4 regions of the Trichocoleus sp. ST-U1 genome follow, and region 2 is predicted to be linked to each of the others. Evidence: predicted binding sites of a transcription regulator. Region 2 holds the regulator's gene; each other region holds the start of a gene.
The links. The regulator NtcA, encoded in region 2, controls nitrogen genes in cyanobacteria. The targets are predictions, from matches to a motif close to TTTGTANNNNNNNNTACAAA.

Region 1: the regulator NtcA is predicted to act here: its motif matches at 1,993-2,012, upstream of crtR (beta-carotene hydroxylase).
Region 3: the regulator NtcA is predicted to act here: its motif matches at 1,274-1,293, upstream of NDA06_RS02625 (DUF4327 family protein).
Region 4: the regulator NtcA is predicted to act here: its motif matches at 2,094-2,113, upstream of rpoD (RNA polymerase sigma factor RpoD).

What each region holds. Positions count from the first base shown of each region.
Region 1 covers NZ_JAMPJZ010000033.1:14,239-18,257, forward strand. The annotation lists gene NDA06_RS13770 (CHAT domain-containing protein) at 1-825, opposite strand, end outside; gene NDA06_RS13775 (COP23 domain-containing protein) at 1,066-1,905, opposite strand; gene crtR (beta-carotene hydroxylase) at 2,219-3,121, shown strand; gene aroH (chorismate mutase) at 3,179-3,613, opposite strand; gene sppA (signal peptide peptidase SppA) at 3,695-4,019, opposite strand, start outside.
Region 2 covers NZ_JAMPJZ010000051.1:1,069-5,087, reverse strand. The annotation lists gene NDA06_RS17500 (DUF3084 domain-containing protein) at 1-1,295, opposite strand, end outside; gene ntcA (global nitrogen regulator NtcA) at 1,543-2,214, opposite strand; gene fabI (enoyl-ACP reductase FabI) at 2,594-3,370, shown strand; gene hisB (imidazoleglycerol-phosphate dehydratase HisB) at 3,524-4,019, shown strand, end outside.
Region 3 covers NZ_JAMPJZ010000003.1:113,445-117,463, forward strand. The annotation lists gene NDA06_RS02620 (glycoside hydrolase family 3 N-terminal domain-containing protein) at 1-1,077, shown strand, start outside; gene NDA06_RS02625 (DUF4327 family protein) at 1,373-1,615, shown strand; gene NDA06_RS02630 (hypothetical protein) at 2,037-2,429, opposite strand; gene NDA06_RS02635 (hypothetical protein) at 2,469-2,591, opposite strand; gene NDA06_RS02640 (hypothetical protein) at 2,677-3,018, opposite strand; gene NDA06_RS02645 (cation diffusion facilitator family transporter) at 3,164-4,019, shown strand, end outside.
Region 4 covers NZ_JAMPJZ010000008.1:26,775-30,793, forward strand. The annotation lists gene NDA06_RS04980 (hypothetical protein) at 1-324, shown strand, start outside; gene NDA06_RS04985 (hypothetical protein) at 401-889, opposite strand; gene NDA06_RS04990 (polysaccharide deacetylase family protein) at 979-1,665, shown strand; gene rpoD (RNA polymerase sigma factor RpoD) at 2,325-3,527, shown strand; gene NDA06_RS05000 (chlorophyll A-B binding protein) at 3,674-3,829, opposite strand.

The DNA of each region.
Region 1 (4,019 bases), on a different contig from region 2:
CGTGCCATCGCTATTGACAGTTAATCCCGTGGCATTCGCGAGATTTCCGCCTGTTAGCAGCGAAGGGAGGGATAAAGGAGTAAAGGGTAGCGTGGCTGTATTTGAGGTAGGTAGCGGTTGAACTTCTAAACTTAGCGGACTGCCAGGTAGACTCAGCCGCACTAATTTCTCACCCGGTACACCGACTACAGCAATTTGCCCCCCAGTCGCCCTCATCTGCCCCGTAGTAACTGCCGTGCCACCTAACAGGGTTAAATTCTCCGATACTGCCAAATTCCCCGCATTGATAATGCTTCCAGGTTGAGGAGTGTTAAAAATAAACTGGTTGGGCGTTCCGACCAATGTAGCGTAGTCATTCGCCCCCATTGCATTAAACCAATTGCTGCCAAAACCAATACCTGTGGCAGTGGTGGCGGTAAATGAAGCAGGAACGTTTAGGCTGGCATGAGAACCAAAAATAATGCCTGATGGATTCATCAAGAACAGGTTGGAGTTTCCCCCTGTGACTTGGATTAATCCATTGATATAAGAAGCATTCCCACCTGTAACGCGCCCTAAGATATTTTGAATATTAGGGTTAGAAAGAAAGTTTGCAATTTCCCCAGAATTTAACTCTAGCTGCTCAAAGCTATGAAAAAGATTTGCTTTATCCTTTGAAAGCGTGCCGCCGCTAATGTTAAAACGGTTCCCCTCTGGAGTAACAATTGTGCCGGTGCCGTCAGCCGCTGGGGTAATCGGCTGTGCTTGTACTGGTTGAAGCGAGTTAGCGATCGCTGTTAGTGAAAACACTACCAGTAACAGCCTTATATTTCTAACGGCTGACATAGTTATGCACTTACCCTGGTGTCAATATCCCTAAAGTAACATTGACAGATTCAACGTGTTAGGAATGCTTTTATTTGTTTTAGCCCATAAGAGCGATCGCCATCTATAAATAAATAAAATTGTCTGGCTTCCAGACGGCGCAATATTGGGAAGCCAAACAATTTTGTATCTTCTCTATTCTATTGATTGTGCTGATTATGCGATCGCGGGTTTGAGTCCCCGCTCGCCTATCAACAATTTTTAACGGAAGTTGCCTGGATTCAGTCGAGGATTGGCTCGATTCGAGCGCATAGGCACTCCGCCTTTCAACTGGGTGCCGGTGCCACCATCAGCTCGATCTAAGAAAGGTCGCAGGTTAACGCTTTGTGACTTACGGCTGGAGCGATTCGTGGTCCCGCCAAGGGAAGATAAGCCCAAGTTTAAGAGATCGTTGAGCATCTGAGCATCCCGACCCCCAACAAAGGTATTGACGCCCTCTGTCACCTGTCCGCTGTCAGCAGTGCTGATATTTTGGAAAACGCGATCGCGGATTAACTGCGGATTTTCACCGGGAGGTACAGTCAGGACAATCCGACAGTCTGGATTTTTCTGAGTCGTGATGCAAACAACGTTGTAGTTATTTTCCACCGATGCCCGCATTTCCTGAAGACCATCGGGTCGATAAGATTCTAATCTGCGACTAATTTCGTTACAGCGTCTCTCCGCAGTCCAACCACCGCCTAAAGGACTGGGAGTTGCCCAAGCATAAGCTTGAGCGGGTTGACTTTTCGGGTGATACATCACCATATACTGACTGTTCGTTAGCTGGCAGGTAAACCGTGGCTTGTTAGCAGTTGTACTATTCTCTGATTCCGTTCCTGAGCTAGTGGTGCTATCTGGACTCCCATCGGTGTCTACCACAACATCCCCGTCCGAGGTCTGAGTATTCTCATCTTCTACACCCGGCAGTTGCGCTTGCTGAACAGAACCGGCAAAGGCAATACCGCTATTCAGTAGCATTGCTACACCAGCAGATAAAGCCACACTTTTGACAACTAAGGACTTTGTCTCAGACGCGAACCTAGACAGATATGGTGACATATCAACAATCCTCCTGTATATTTTTTGGCTATCGTTAGCATCATTTGAATTAAATGAGCTAATTTCATAAATCTTTATAAATCGGTCTTCGTAGCGTATACTACGAAAGCACGACTAGAATCCCCCGCTTCCGTGGTAGGAATAAGGGTAAGAAGTCAGGAAAATAGAGCGTGTTTTTTGAAAATTGTCAATCAGTGGGTACTGTTTATCGTGTATCCAATGTTGCACAACATACCCCCCTAGATGCCATAGTGACGGGAAAACCGAAGCAAAGTTCCCGCAGAACCCTTAAATCATTCAAAAGGAGAAAACAATGTTGTTGGAGGCACAAAAGCCGCTGACAGTTCCCAGACATTTCCTGGAACCGCCTGCGTCCCTAAGCCCAACGCTACTCATGTTTCTAGCCGCCGTAGCGATGGTTGTGCTATCAAACTTTGGTTACTGGCTCTGGGAGTGGCCTCACTGGTGTTGCTTTATCACAAACACGATCGCCTTGCACATTTGTGGAACGGTGATTCATGATGCTTGTCATAATTCTGCCCATCGTAACCGAGTCATCAATGCCATCCTGGGACATGGCAGTGCGCTGATGTTAGTCTTTGCCTTCCCAGTATTTACTAGGGTTCATTTGCAGCATCATGCCCATGTCAATGACCCGGAAAACGATCCAGATCATTACGTTTCTACTGGCGGACCCCTGTGGTTAATTCCGGTGCGGTTTTTATACCACGAAGTATTTTTCTTTAAACGGCAGCTGTGGCGAAAATATGAACTTTTAGAATGGTTCTTAAGCCGCTTGTTTGTCGGGACGATTTTCTATATTTCAATTCAGTACCACTTCTTAGGCTACATTCTCAATTTTTGGTTTATCCCTTCTGCCCTGGTAGGATTGGCGCTGGGATTGTTTTTTGATTATTTGCCGCATCGCCCTCATCAAGAACGCGATCGCTGGAAAAATGCCAGAGTTTACCCCAACCCCATCCTCAATTTGCTGATCATGGGGCAAAATTACCACCTCATTCATCATTTGTGGCCTTCCATCCCCTGGTATCACTACCAGAATGCTTATTACGCCACCAAGCCCCTCTTAGATGAAAAAGGCTGTTATCAAACTCTGGGAATCTGGCAAGGAAAAAATTTCTGGAGCTTTTTATATGACGTTTTTTTAGGCATCCATTTTCACAACAAATCACCTAAAAACCTAGAAAATAGCTAATAAATGTCATTAGTGATTCGTCAATGACGAGGGACGAATCACTAATGACAAAAAACCTCAGCGATGAAACGACTGAATCGTTGACTGCGAGGATAAGCTAACCTGAGACAAACTCCAATCCGGTCTTAGGCTTTTAGCTCCCCGCAGATAAGGATGGTAAATCGGTGGATGGGAAGCTGGCAAATTGACGTGAATTAAGAAGCGGATGCAACGCTCCAGCCCTCCCTCCACGTGCATTTGCTGGACATCTAGCAGAGGAACATTGTCCCAGTGGGGACGAGAGCGAGCGATCGCAGCGGGAAAGATCGCATCCAGATCCCGCGTTACCGAGAACGTGGCACTAATAATTAGATCGGGATGTAGTTGATTGTGTACTTCTAATTCATCGAGTAGTTCCGCTACCACTTCTCGAATTGCCTCAGCCGTGTTTTGTGAGGCAGTTGTTGCCCCGCGAATCGCTCGAACTCGCCACTCCACGCAAGCATCCTCCATTTTATAATTGAGATTTTGAATTTTAGATTTTGGATTTCAGAATCATCTAAATCATCTATAATCTAAAATCTAAACTTCATACTAGGGTCGGTAAAGCCACAACGGCTGACCACTGGTAGAAAGTTCAAATTCTAACCAGTCTATCCCAGCTGATAGACTAGATGCCCCTTGAACTCTGCTCGATACCACACGATTCCAGAAAGGTTTGCGTTCTTCCAGGGTGTAACACTTCGTTTTTTCGGGATCGAGACCGACCAGTTCCGCAGCCCAACGGCGGGCATCTTCCTCAGTGCCAAGCCGGTCAACAATTCCCAGTTCTAACGCTTGTTGACCTGTGAAAATGCGACCATCGGCAAAACTTTTAACGGTTTCGGTTGTCAGCTTCCGAGCCTCAGCAACCGTTTGC
Region 2 (4,019 bases):
CGGAATACAACTTGATTGGGTGCGGCGTCTGCAAAGACTTGTACCTGCTTTTCTCCCTGGACATAGTTACCAGCCGAAAAAACTCGGACTACATAGTTTCGACCATCCTGAATCTGGTTGATCAGTTGCTCGACCTGTGCCTCTGTAATTTGCACGACCCGTTCGTTCGCCACCTTGTTGAGACCGGGTTGGGTCGCTTTAATCGCTGTCCGATTCGCTTCCCGTAACAGCTGCTCAATGACCTGTCGGGCTGCGGCTGGCTCGACAATACGAAAAACGCCCGCCGCCAGAACCTGACCGCGCAGCAGTGCCAGACTACCCTGACGCAAAGTTTGATAAGACTGGTAATACTGTTCTAAGGTTGCCACTTCCTGCTCTAGGGAAGCTTGTTGTTTTTCGAGTTCTTTAAGGCGATTTTCTCGCTGGGCAATCACCTCATCTCGTTGAGAAATTTTGTTGTCAAGTAGAGATAAGGCTTTGTCTCGCTGGGCAATTTGCTCGTCGCGATCGCTCAGGCTCTTCCGAAAGGCAGCAAGTTTCTCATCAAGTTCGACAAGGGCTTGATCCCGCTTGAGAATTTGCTCATCGCGTTGGCTAATTGCTCGGTCTTGCTGGGCAATTTTTTGGTCGCGCTGAGTCACTTTCGCTTTGAATTCAGTAATTTCAGCTCTGACTTGATTTCGCTGCTGGAGGAGTTCTTGGCGTTCTGCTTGAAGTTGTTGGATTTCGGAACGTAGCGTCTTGGCTTGCCCTGAGACAGATGTAAGCTGTTTTTGGGTTTGCTGAAAGCTGCTGGCAACCCGGGTCAGTTCGCTTTGAGTCTGATTTAGTTGCGCCTCCGTCTGGCCTTGTTTAGCCAGCGCAGCTGCCAAAGATCGATTAATCGCATCTAAGCGCTGCTGAGCGACAGATTGCTGGGTGCGAGCTTGAGCGAGTTCCTTCTCTACTTGCTCTTTTTGGGCGGCGGTTTTAGCAAGTTCGCTTTCGGTTTTCCGTTTCTGCTCGTTCGCTTTAGCAATATCCTTACTTGCTGTCTTGAGTTTTTTCTGCACTTCTTGGAGTCTAAAAACTCCAATCCGCAATTGTTCGCTGGTCGCGAAGATGATTGTTAGTGTTGAGGCAGAAATCGTTAGCCCTGTCAGAATCGTTACCAAAACAGCTGTTTTGCGGGGACGCAGATTGAACAACGACAGGCGTGCTTTTCCCACGCGCGTGCCAATGCGATCGCCTACCGTTGCGATGACGCTTCCCAACACTAAAATAGACAAAATCAGGAAGAGCGCACTGTCGGTCATTGTCTGCTACAGTCATTCCAGTTACAGCCTATCGCATCGCAGGCTAGAGAAAGGGTTAACAGGAATTAAAGATCGAAGGTGAAATCGGAAAGGTTAAAGGTTGGAAGGTTGAAAACTATCCGCTTAAAACCTGACACCTTTTAACTCAACTCCCGACTAAATGTTAAAACTGGATAACCTGCTCGCGCTACCATGCCGTTTTAACCAACAACCTAACCTACAACCTGACGAGAGCCTCTAGCTGTTTTCAAGTAAACTGCTGACTCAGTGTAACTGGGTTGTGTACCGTAATTTTTTTCTTGTGGATAGAAATCATTTTTTCCTCCCGCAAATCTCCCAGTAAGCGGGTGACAGTTACCCTGGTGGAGCCGATTGCTTCTGCGATCGCTTGATGAGAAAGCTTCAGATCGATCGTAATTCCATTGGCGGTAGGAACGCCAAAATCACGGCACAGAATCAATAGAAAACTCACCAAGCGCGATCCCATATCTCGGTGAGCTAATGTCTCAATCATCATTTCTGTTTGCAAAATGCGCGAAGAAAGCCCTCGCAGCATCAACATCGATAGCTCCGGATTATCCTTGAGCGATTGCTCTACCTGATCGATCGGTGCCGAAAGCAGCTCCACTGGCGTAAATGCTACAGCGTGATAAAACCGATCCGAACGATGCCCTGTAATTAAGGACAGTACTCCAAAAACGCTGTTTTCTCGCAGCAGCGCCACGGTAATTTCTTCCCCAGCTTCATACACGCGAGACAGCTTTACTGCACCTTTGAGCAAAAAGTATACCCGTTCAGCCGGGTCTCCTGGGAAAAAGATCGTCTTGCCCCGCTCAAAAGTTTCCACCACGGGTGGAAACGCCCCACCTCCCAGTTGACGGAACACAGCTGCTAGCGGTCTATCTTGCGTCACTGCCACTTCCTTTTTCCTAAATGCTGCCCTACAGACTTCTGCAACTTTCTGTCGGAGGAACTTTAACCATAGCAAAACAACTATGAGAGTTTTCTGACATTAGACACAGATAAACTGACTTCCAAGCGGTTTTTGTGCTATTTGATACAAAATTTTAAAGTAGTTTCCCCGGCTACCTTCTTTAGTTCTCTCCCTGCTCAAGGCAAGTAAGATTATGACGGAAAATGTTGATATCTTGACAGTATCTGCGCTATCGGGTGGGATGCATGGTGAGTAAGGAGGCACGCTCCTTACCCGTACTAGACAGCCTTGCTCCGGGCGATCGCGATCTTGAATACTCCCCTAAATCGGATATCCTCTAATATTGCCTTCAAAATCGACATTTATGCTAGATTTAACCGGAAAAAACGCCCTTGTCACCGGCATTGCCAACAATCGATCGATCGCCTGGGGGATTGCTCAGCAACTGCACCAAGCGGGTGCGAATCTAGGAGTGACTTACCTGCCAGACGACCGAGGCCGCTTTGAAAAAAAAGTGGCAGAGTTGGTAGAACCCCTCAACCCCAGCTTATTTTTACCCTGCGATGTCCAGAATGAGACCCAAATTCAGTCTACATTTGACGCCATCCGCGATAAGTGGGGCAAGCTAGACATCCTGATCCATTGTCTTGCTTTTGCGAACAAGGAAGATTTATCAGGTGATTTTAGCAACACTACCCGCGCTGGCTTCACCCAAGCTCTAGAAATTAGTACCTATTCTCTGGTGCAACTTGCTGGGTCAGCAAAACCACTGATGACAGAAGGTGGCAGCATTGTCACGCTGACTTATCTAGGCGGCGTTAAGGTGATCCCCAACTACAACGTCATGGGAATTGCCAAGTCTGGATTGGAAATGAGTGTCCGTTACCTGGCATCTGAATTAGGTCCACAGAATATTCGCGTGAATGCAATTTCGGCAGGTCCCATCCGCACTTTGGCATCGTCGGCGGTAGGTGGCATCCTGGATATGATCCATCACGTTGAGGAAGTAGCACCCCTGCGACGCACTGTAACTCAGAAAGAAGTGGGAAATGCGGCTGCTTTCTTGTGTAGCGATTTGGCAAGTGGCATTACAGGTCAGGTGCTGTATGTCGATGCGGGATACGAGATTATGGGGATGTAAAAAGAATCAAACATTAAAAATTAAAAATTAAAAAGCAAAGATTCTGCTAATTTTTAATTTTTAATTTTGCATTTTTAAGGCTTTCGCGTCTCCCAGATGCTCAGTAACGTAGGATAATAAACTTAACTTTATTTTCTTGAGTGAGCATCTGCGATGCAGGCACGCGATCGCCAATTTACACCTTCTCCAAGCATTGAACAGCTTTTGTCTCCTCGCATGGCAAGGGTTCCCCGCAAGACGGGCGAAACGGATGTCATCGTCACCGTCAAATTAGACGGGAATGGCACTTGCAATGCCAAAACCGGCATTCCGTTTTTAGACCATATGCTGCATCAAATCGCCTCTCACAGCCTGATTGATTTGGATGTAGCCGCGACGGGAGACTTGGAAATTGATGACCACCATACCAATGAAGATGTGGGAATTACCCTAGGAATGGCGTTGCATCAAGCACTGGGCGATCGCAAAGGAATTGTCCGATTTGGGAATTTCCTCGCCCCTCTCGATGAAGCGTTGGTTCAGGTAGCGTTAGATTTTTCCGGACGTCCTCATCTGAGTTATGGCTTAGAGATTCCCACTCAGCGAGTCGGGACTTATGACACCCAGCTGGTGCGGGAATTTTTTGTGGCGTTGGTCAATCACAGCCAGA
Region 3 (4,019 bases), on a different contig from region 2:
ACGGCGGTGGATTCCCATCTAGATTTGCCCGTCTTGCCCCATTCCCCGGCACGACTGGCTGAGATTGAGTTACTGCCGTTTCAAGAAGCAATCGGTACGGGTACAGCCTCCGGTGTAGATGCCGTAATGAGTGCCCATCTCCTGATCCCGGCTTGGGATGCCGAACGCCCTGCCACCCTTTCCCAACCGATTTTGACTCAACTGCTACGGCAACAGCTGGGATTTGAAGGATTAATTGTTACCGATGCATTGGTGATGGGAGCGATCGCCAACCGCTATGGAGCAAATGAAGCTCCAGTCTTAGCTGTCGAAGCCGGTGCAGATATTTTGCTGATGCCAGTCGATCCTGCGGGTGCTATCCAAGCGGTGTGCGACGCGGTAGCACAGGGACGCATTTCAGAGGCGCGAATTCGTGCGTCTGTTGAGCGTATCTGGACAGCCAAGCGCCGAGTCCAACAAGGCACAGCACAGCCGCCTGTAGAGGCAAGGGCGATCGCGCCTGAAGTCCAACCAGCGCCTTCACCATTCCCTCCCCATCTCCTCCAACTAGCTCAACCACACGCCCTCGCCACATCTGCCAACATCGTGCGAGAGGCGCTCGTCGTTCATGGCGAAATTCCTTTACTTCCCAGTCAGGGCAACTTACGCAACTTAATCGTGGTGGATGACACCCTGAATTGTGATTTTCTCGATAAACAAGCACCGGCTGTGGCTCTGCCCAAACAGCACGGCTATCAACTCCAACTACTCGATCCCCACACCACCTTAATTCCTGGCTGGGTATTTTATCATAAATCGGGTTTAAATGCCCAACCAACCCTACTCCAGCTGTTCATCCGTGGGAATCCTTTCCGAGGCAGTGCTGGCTTGACACCGTTGGCTCAGGACTTGTTTAAAAAACTCTTAGGAAATGCCGAACTCCAAGCGCTAGTGATTTACGGCAGTCCTTATCTTCTGGAACAGTTTCTTCCACACCTGCCCCCGCATATCCCTTGTGTGTTTTCTTACGGGCAGATGCCAGCAGCTCAGGCGATCGCCCTTGAAGTTTTGTTCGGTGCCCCAGCTCTAAGCATTTAGCAACTATGCAGCACATTGATTAATTTTGTTAATCAATGTCATAACCGTTATCACCGATTATTTACGGTGTCTTCAATTTGAAAATACAGGCTTAATTATAACTAGATCCGTTCTTCGACAATTTCATCAGCATAAGGATATATTTTTATGTCAAAGTTCCCTGACTTTTGGAATCCTTATTAAACGAATAAATTCATTTGTAACTTGATATACTGTTCAAAAATTATTTCCGCGCTAAGCAGTATTGGATTATATTAAGTTATAGTCGTAGCTCGTTAGTTTCGAGGCTGAGACCATGACTGCTGATATAATGCCGCCTAAATCATCTGTGCAATACTCCATCGACGTTCTTCAAGAAGAAGCCCGTCAATTGGTGGAGAAAGGAATTGTGACTCGTCAGCAACCCATCTACGTTCTGTGCCAGTACATCCCTGCACGGGAGTGGGTTTGTGTTGAGTGTGAATTAGAAAGATGCAATATCTTACTCCGCGATCGCATCGGCGATCTGATGGGGCAAGAACAATGGGAGAACGATTGATATTTTTTTACCTTTAAGACAATCCTAAATTTCCACTGGAAACAGTGAAACTCAGGACAAGCTTGATTCCACGCTTGTCTCAACTTAAGGAAAGACTGCTTTTATTCTTTCACCTGTTGATTCTTAATTAGCCTGGTTTGGAGAATATTCTGATTCTTTCTAGTGCGAATAATTAAGTTCGCTTGTTAGACCTATCCAAAAAGTGAAGATGCCATTCTGAGCAAAACGTAGTGGAGCGTTGGCGTAACGTTGCGATCAACAATCGCGCTGCGATCGCGCAATTCTCTTTGCAGGATCTCTGCTCAAACCGAGATGCGTGACAACACTTCAACTCCTTCGTTTTGCTCAGCACAAACTTTCAGATAGGCTACTAGGAGCAAGCCTAATAAATGCTTTGATAAAGCTGCTAGCAATCCCCGACCTAAATCCCTGAGTTGGGGTCGCGCAGCTTTTCTAACTCAGTTCGCATTGCAGCAATTTGTGCAGTTAGCTCCTCTAGCTCCAATTGCATATCTGGCTGGGCAACCGTTGTCACCGGCGTTGTCGCAGGGCGGCTCGGAGTTCCAGAAGATTGTGTGCTAGCTGCATCATTGGCTTGCGCCATTAGAGAATTCAGGAAAGTGCGGGCTTCAAGCTCCGTAATCTCTCCTTTTTCTGCTAGTTGTTGAACCACCAGATTGACGTCTGACTTCAGCAGCTCAAGATTTTGCTCTCGCTTTTGAGTGTCTTGTACGCTCTCAACTAGAGAAGCGGTTGCACCCAAAGTAACGCGAAATCCTTTTTGTACTAACTCCAGCAGATTATTAGAGTTCATTAGATAAATCAGTCAGATTGAATGAAGGTTAGACAGCCCTTAGCGATCGCTTTCGATAAATAACCGCTCGGCACCACTCACTTTTAAGTTTCTAGCTTTCGGCTTTCCGCCAAGCGAGTAAACAAACGCAGGATCTGGCGTCTTAATGCTACCATTTAGCACACACAAAGGGACATTTTGCAGACTTCTTAGGGTAGTAGCATCCGTCCTAAGAAAGAATCTAAAGCAACCATTTGCCCGCCCAGTTTTAGCCCATCTGTTCTAAATACTGATTAACATCCTCAATTAAGCGAGTGAGTTCTGCCTCCGTAGTCAGGCGAATGCGGTCATCTCGGAGGGAGATCAAAACTTTAGCGGCAAAGGGAGTCGGCCAGATATTAGGATTGCAGAAAATCTCTAGAAAGACATCCCCCGTGTATCGATATTCCATTGGTTTTTGGGGATTGGTTTTGCCGCCGCCACCTGCAATGACTTTGAGACTCTGCATCAACTGAGCGATCGCGCCTTGTAAATCTTGGGCTGCCTGGGGCGTAAAGCTGAAGGAAACAGAACCTTCAACCAAGTTGAGGATGAGTTTTGAAGAAGACATGAGCAATCAAGAGTTTTGAATTGTGAATCAACTTATCACTCATAACTTAGAACAGACAGCATTTACAAGAGGATAGATGCAAGGTGAAGCCACAAGCTTTAGACTGAATGCCATAGAACTCTAAATGGCGAGTGAGGAAAATTCTGTGGTAGCAGATAACCGCTCGGCAGTGCGTAAGGTTTTAATCATTACCCTACTGCTCAACCTGTTCGTAATGACGTTGAAGGCAGTGCTGGGGTCGTGGACGGGTTCTCTCAGCTTGCTAGCGGATGCCTTGCATAGCGTTACCGATAGCGCCAACAACATTTTGGGATTAATTGCCAGCCGATTTTCTTCACCTCAACCCGATCGGGATCATCCTTACGGACACCAGAAATTTGAAGGTGTGGGAGCGTTAGGAATTGCCGCCTTCTTAGGAATTGCCTGCTTTGAAATTCTGCAAGGGGCAATTGAACGAATTCTCAGCGGTGGTGGTAAACCCGTCATCATTTCCCCCTCTGAGCTGTGGTTACTGCTGATTGTGCTGGGCGTGAATATTTTTGTCACGTTCTACGAACGCCATGTTGGGCAGCAGGTAGGCAGCCCCATTTTGATTGCAGATGCCCAGCACACCATGAGCGATGTCTGGGTGACAATTGCTGTTTTGGGTGGGTTGATTGGCGTCTGGCAAGGACAGGTATTGAATCTGCCGCAACTTCAGTGGTTGGATATTATTCTCTCCTTTCCCGTTGCCTTGTTAGTGTTTCGCAGTGGTTGGAACGTGATTAAAGATAATTTGCCCTGGCTAGTCGATGAGATGGCGATCGCGCCCGAAGCCATTCATGGGATCGTCATCCAAGTTCCAGGAGTGATTAATTGTCACGAAATTGCTTCTAGAGGCGTTGTTGGGCGTCAGGTATTCATCGAAATGCACTTGATTGTAGACGTCACCGATGTAGAAACTGCCCACCAAATTACAGAAGAAGTCGAGAACCGCCTAAAAGAAAGATTTAGCCCCGTCC
Region 4 (4,019 bases), on a different contig from region 2:
AGCCGTCAACTGAATCGGGATGAAGCTAACCTGAACCATTGGTTAACGGAGCTGACGCAGGTAGACCCCCTGAAGCGTCTGATTGCGGTTCGCCGACTTTGTGCCTTAGTCACAGAGGCTCGGTTAGAGCGGGAGCATCGACGTAGTGTTGCCGAATACTTTCGGCTGATGCTGAATCAAGAACCGGAAGCGGCGATCCGAGATGCGGTTCTCGATGGCCTGCAAGCATTGGAGAGTAACCAGCCGTTAATTAAAGCTAGTCAACCGTTAAAGACGCCTGTTGTTTTGAAGCGCTCTGTGGCTAAAGTCCGCAGGAAGAATTAAGCAGGGGGGCAGAGGAGCCGAGAGACAGGGAAGAAGCGATCGCCCCCGCCTTAATTTTTGCTTTTTAATATCTCTTTTAATTCTCAAACTTGGGTTCCGCTTTCTCCACAGAGGAATCATTGACTCCTAGCGTCAGCTCTAAAGGCGTTTGGGAAGGATATGCCTTGACAACCTCTCGATAGACATCGTAATTCGTCGGCAAGGTAACACTCTGCCCGTTGCTGCGATAAGTAATTTGGTAATTCACATCTCGCAAAATCTCTGGCTGGCTTGCCTTTTCGGCAGGTTGCAGCCGCTGTTCAATTTCATCAAGCGTGGGTCGTGGTGGCAGTGCAGACCACCAAAGTTCCCGTTCGTCGGGGCCAATTACCGCGCCTTCTGGCTTCTCCCCATTGCGGTTGAGTAAGGAAGTAGAGCCAAAAGTTTCGATTCGCTCTTGATTGCGACCCGGATTAGTCGAGTAACCGACTTTCCAGGTTAAAGTTGTCCGGGCGGTTGCTTCATACTGGTTAGTGGTTACGGTGCTGCACCCAGAGAGAGCAAATAAAAGAGAAGCTCCCGCCAGTATGGCAAAACATGGTCTTTGTTGTTTAAATTGACCTTTGAGACTCACCGTCTGTTGACACCCATTAGAAAAACGACATCAAAGAGCAAATGCAGCTAGCTCCGCTATTTCCTATTGTGTACCGAATTCTTCAGCCTGCCTTTCCCCGTTGTCTGTGGTCGGGTACTGGAAATTCACGAGCGATCGCTCTCACGTTTGATGATGGCCCCCATCCCCAGTACACTCCCGAACTCTTGAAAGTGCTAGACCACTACAACATACCCGCAAGTTTTTTTTGGCTGGGTGTTTGCGTTAACCGCGCACCAGCAACTGCCAAAGAAGTCTACCGGCGAGGTCACTGGCTTGGGCTGCATGGGTACGATCATCGCGCTTTTCCCAAGCTGAGTCCATCTGACCTCAAACAAAGTATGGAACAGACACAGCAGGCGATCCAACAAGCCTGTCAACTCGATCCACAATTTGTTCGTGACGTTCGACCCCCTAATGGTTTGTTTACACCCCAGACTTTAGATTTATTGCAGCAGTGGAACTATCGACCTGTCATGTGGAGCGTGGTGCCGGAAGACTGGGTACAGCCTGGGGTTAGCGTCGTCGTACAGCGAGTTTTGCGGCAAGTCCAAAATGGTTCGGTCATTGTTTTGCATGATGGCTATTATGGAGGTCAAGATGTGGCTGAAACGACCGCCCAGCTAGTGCCTAAACTATTGCAGCAAGGATATCAATTTGTTACCATCGATGCGCTGTGGCAGCAAAGTCAGTTGACCTTTTTAACCTAAAAGGGAAATATATTGATGTTTTCTCTGTCACATTTTGGCTCTTGTTGATTAGAATGACGGAATAGAATTCAGCCATTTGTCGCAACCCATCGCCCATCAAGCGTCAGTAGGATAGAGTTGCATTTAAGCAAAATGCGAAATCAAGCAATATTTTCTCTAGTTTTGCCTAAACGTTCATTACTGCTTAGTGCTACTCTCCCCAAACCTTTGACGCTTAACTATAGGCTATTTATAGAAAGACAGCGCTCAACTGGCTGGAGGCATCACCAAATCAACCAGCGAGTGTTGCTGGTAAATCCTGTACAAGCTAGTTGAAGGAGATGAGATCGGAGTGGGTGTATCAATTCCAATCGGATTATCCATTGGGAAAAGCCGCCTTGACATTAACTTCATATTTGAAGGTTTAAATAAACCAAAAGCGTGCAAGTTTTGTGAGAAAGGCTACAATCGGAAAGGTTTTGAACACTACCAGCATTAACACCTATTTCAACGCGGTTATCGAACGCTGGCGTTGCACGCAAGCGCATTCTCTCTTTTCTCTCATTGAGCCAGTCAGCAAGCGTTGAAAGCTGGCAAGGTATAACGACTGGCTAACTTGTTTTGTAGATTAACTAACACCATCTTCTGGTCTTTAACTGAAGGAGCATGAGGAATTCGGCATGACCCAGGCCAACGACGTACTCGAAATCATCACTCCGCCTGAGAGCGAGTTGGATCTCTTAATTGATGAAGACGCGGATCAAGACGACTTTGTAGACGTAACGCCCGATGAAGACGAAGGTAAGCCTGGTAAGGTCAGTAGATCCCGTCGTCGGGTGCAAACGAAAAAGAAACACTACACTGAGGATTCGATTCGTCTCTATTTACAAGAAATTGGTCGGATTCGTCTCTTAAGAGCCGATGAAGAAATTGAACTCGCACGCAAGATAGCCGACTTACTAGAATTAGAGCGTTTGCGCGAGCAACTGATCGAAAATCTGGAGCGGGAACCGCAGGATATAGAGTGGGCTGAGGGAGTGCTGAAATCTGAGCGAGTCTGGGAACAACTCGCTACTCAGCTAGGGCGAGAACCCCAACAAGAAGAGTGGTCTAAAGAGGTGAAGAAGCGCCTACCAGCGTTCCGACATCGCCTCTATGTAGGTCGCCGCGCTAAAGACAAAATGGTGCAGTCAAACCTGCGTTTGGTGGTTTCGATTGCCAAAAAATATATGAATCGCGGCTTATCCTTCCAAGACTTGATTCAGGAAGGCAGTCTAGGCTTGATTCGAGCCGCTGAAAAATTTGACCACGAAAAAGGTTACAAATTCTCCACGTATGCGACGTGGTGGATTCGTCAGGCAATTACGAGAGCGATCGCGGATCAATCTCGCACCATTCGACTACCTGTTCACCTGTACGAAACCATTTCTCGGATCAAAAAAACTACCAAGCTTCTATCCCAAGAAATGGGTCGCAAACCCACTGAAGAAGAAATCGCTACTCGCATGGAAATGACCATCGAGAAACTGCGATTCATTGCTAAATCAGCTCAGTTACCCATTTCTCTAGAAACTCCCATCGGTAAAGAAGAAGACTCCCGTCTGGGTGACTTCATCGAAGCAGATGGTGAAACCCCCGAAGATCAAGTTTCTAAAAACCTCCTCCGGGAAGATCTAGAAAGCGTCCTCGACACCCTCAGCCCCCGCGAACGGGATGTGCTGCGTCTGCGCTACGGTTTGGATGATGGACGCATGAAAACTCTTGAAGAAATCGGTCAAATCTTCAACGTTACCCGCGAACGGATTCGTCAAATTGAAGCGAAAGCTCTCCGCAAGTTGCGGCATCCCAATCGCAACAGTATTCTCAAAGAATACATTCGCTAGACAATCCTTTTTAGCGAGATAAATAATAGTAGGGGCGGGTTTCTTTACCTGCCCCTACTATTATTTGGGAAACAAAAAACTGGGAGTTCCTAGATAAACTCCCAGCGAGCTTTTGAAATTGACCAAATTTATAAAATTGAAATATATTACATCAGACCCCAGAAGTGAAGAACGCCTTGACCTGTGGTGAGTTCAATCATCATGGCAATGAAAAAGCCGATCGTGGCAAAACGCCCATTCCAATTTTTAGCTTGGGGCGTAAAGCCAATCTTGGTTGCATCGTTGCGGTCTTGAGTTTGCATAGTCTTAACTCTGTAAAATAAACTTTTGTTACCATCTGTACAAGAATGTAACTAAAGAATTGTGAACGCGCAGCAATCTGCTTCGCGAGGCAGATGAATTTTAGCTTTGGTGCGAAAATAAAAAGCACTTGGGCTGGATTTCTGACACTCTCTTCGTTTTGCCGGGGACGACCCCCAGCACCCCTCTCTT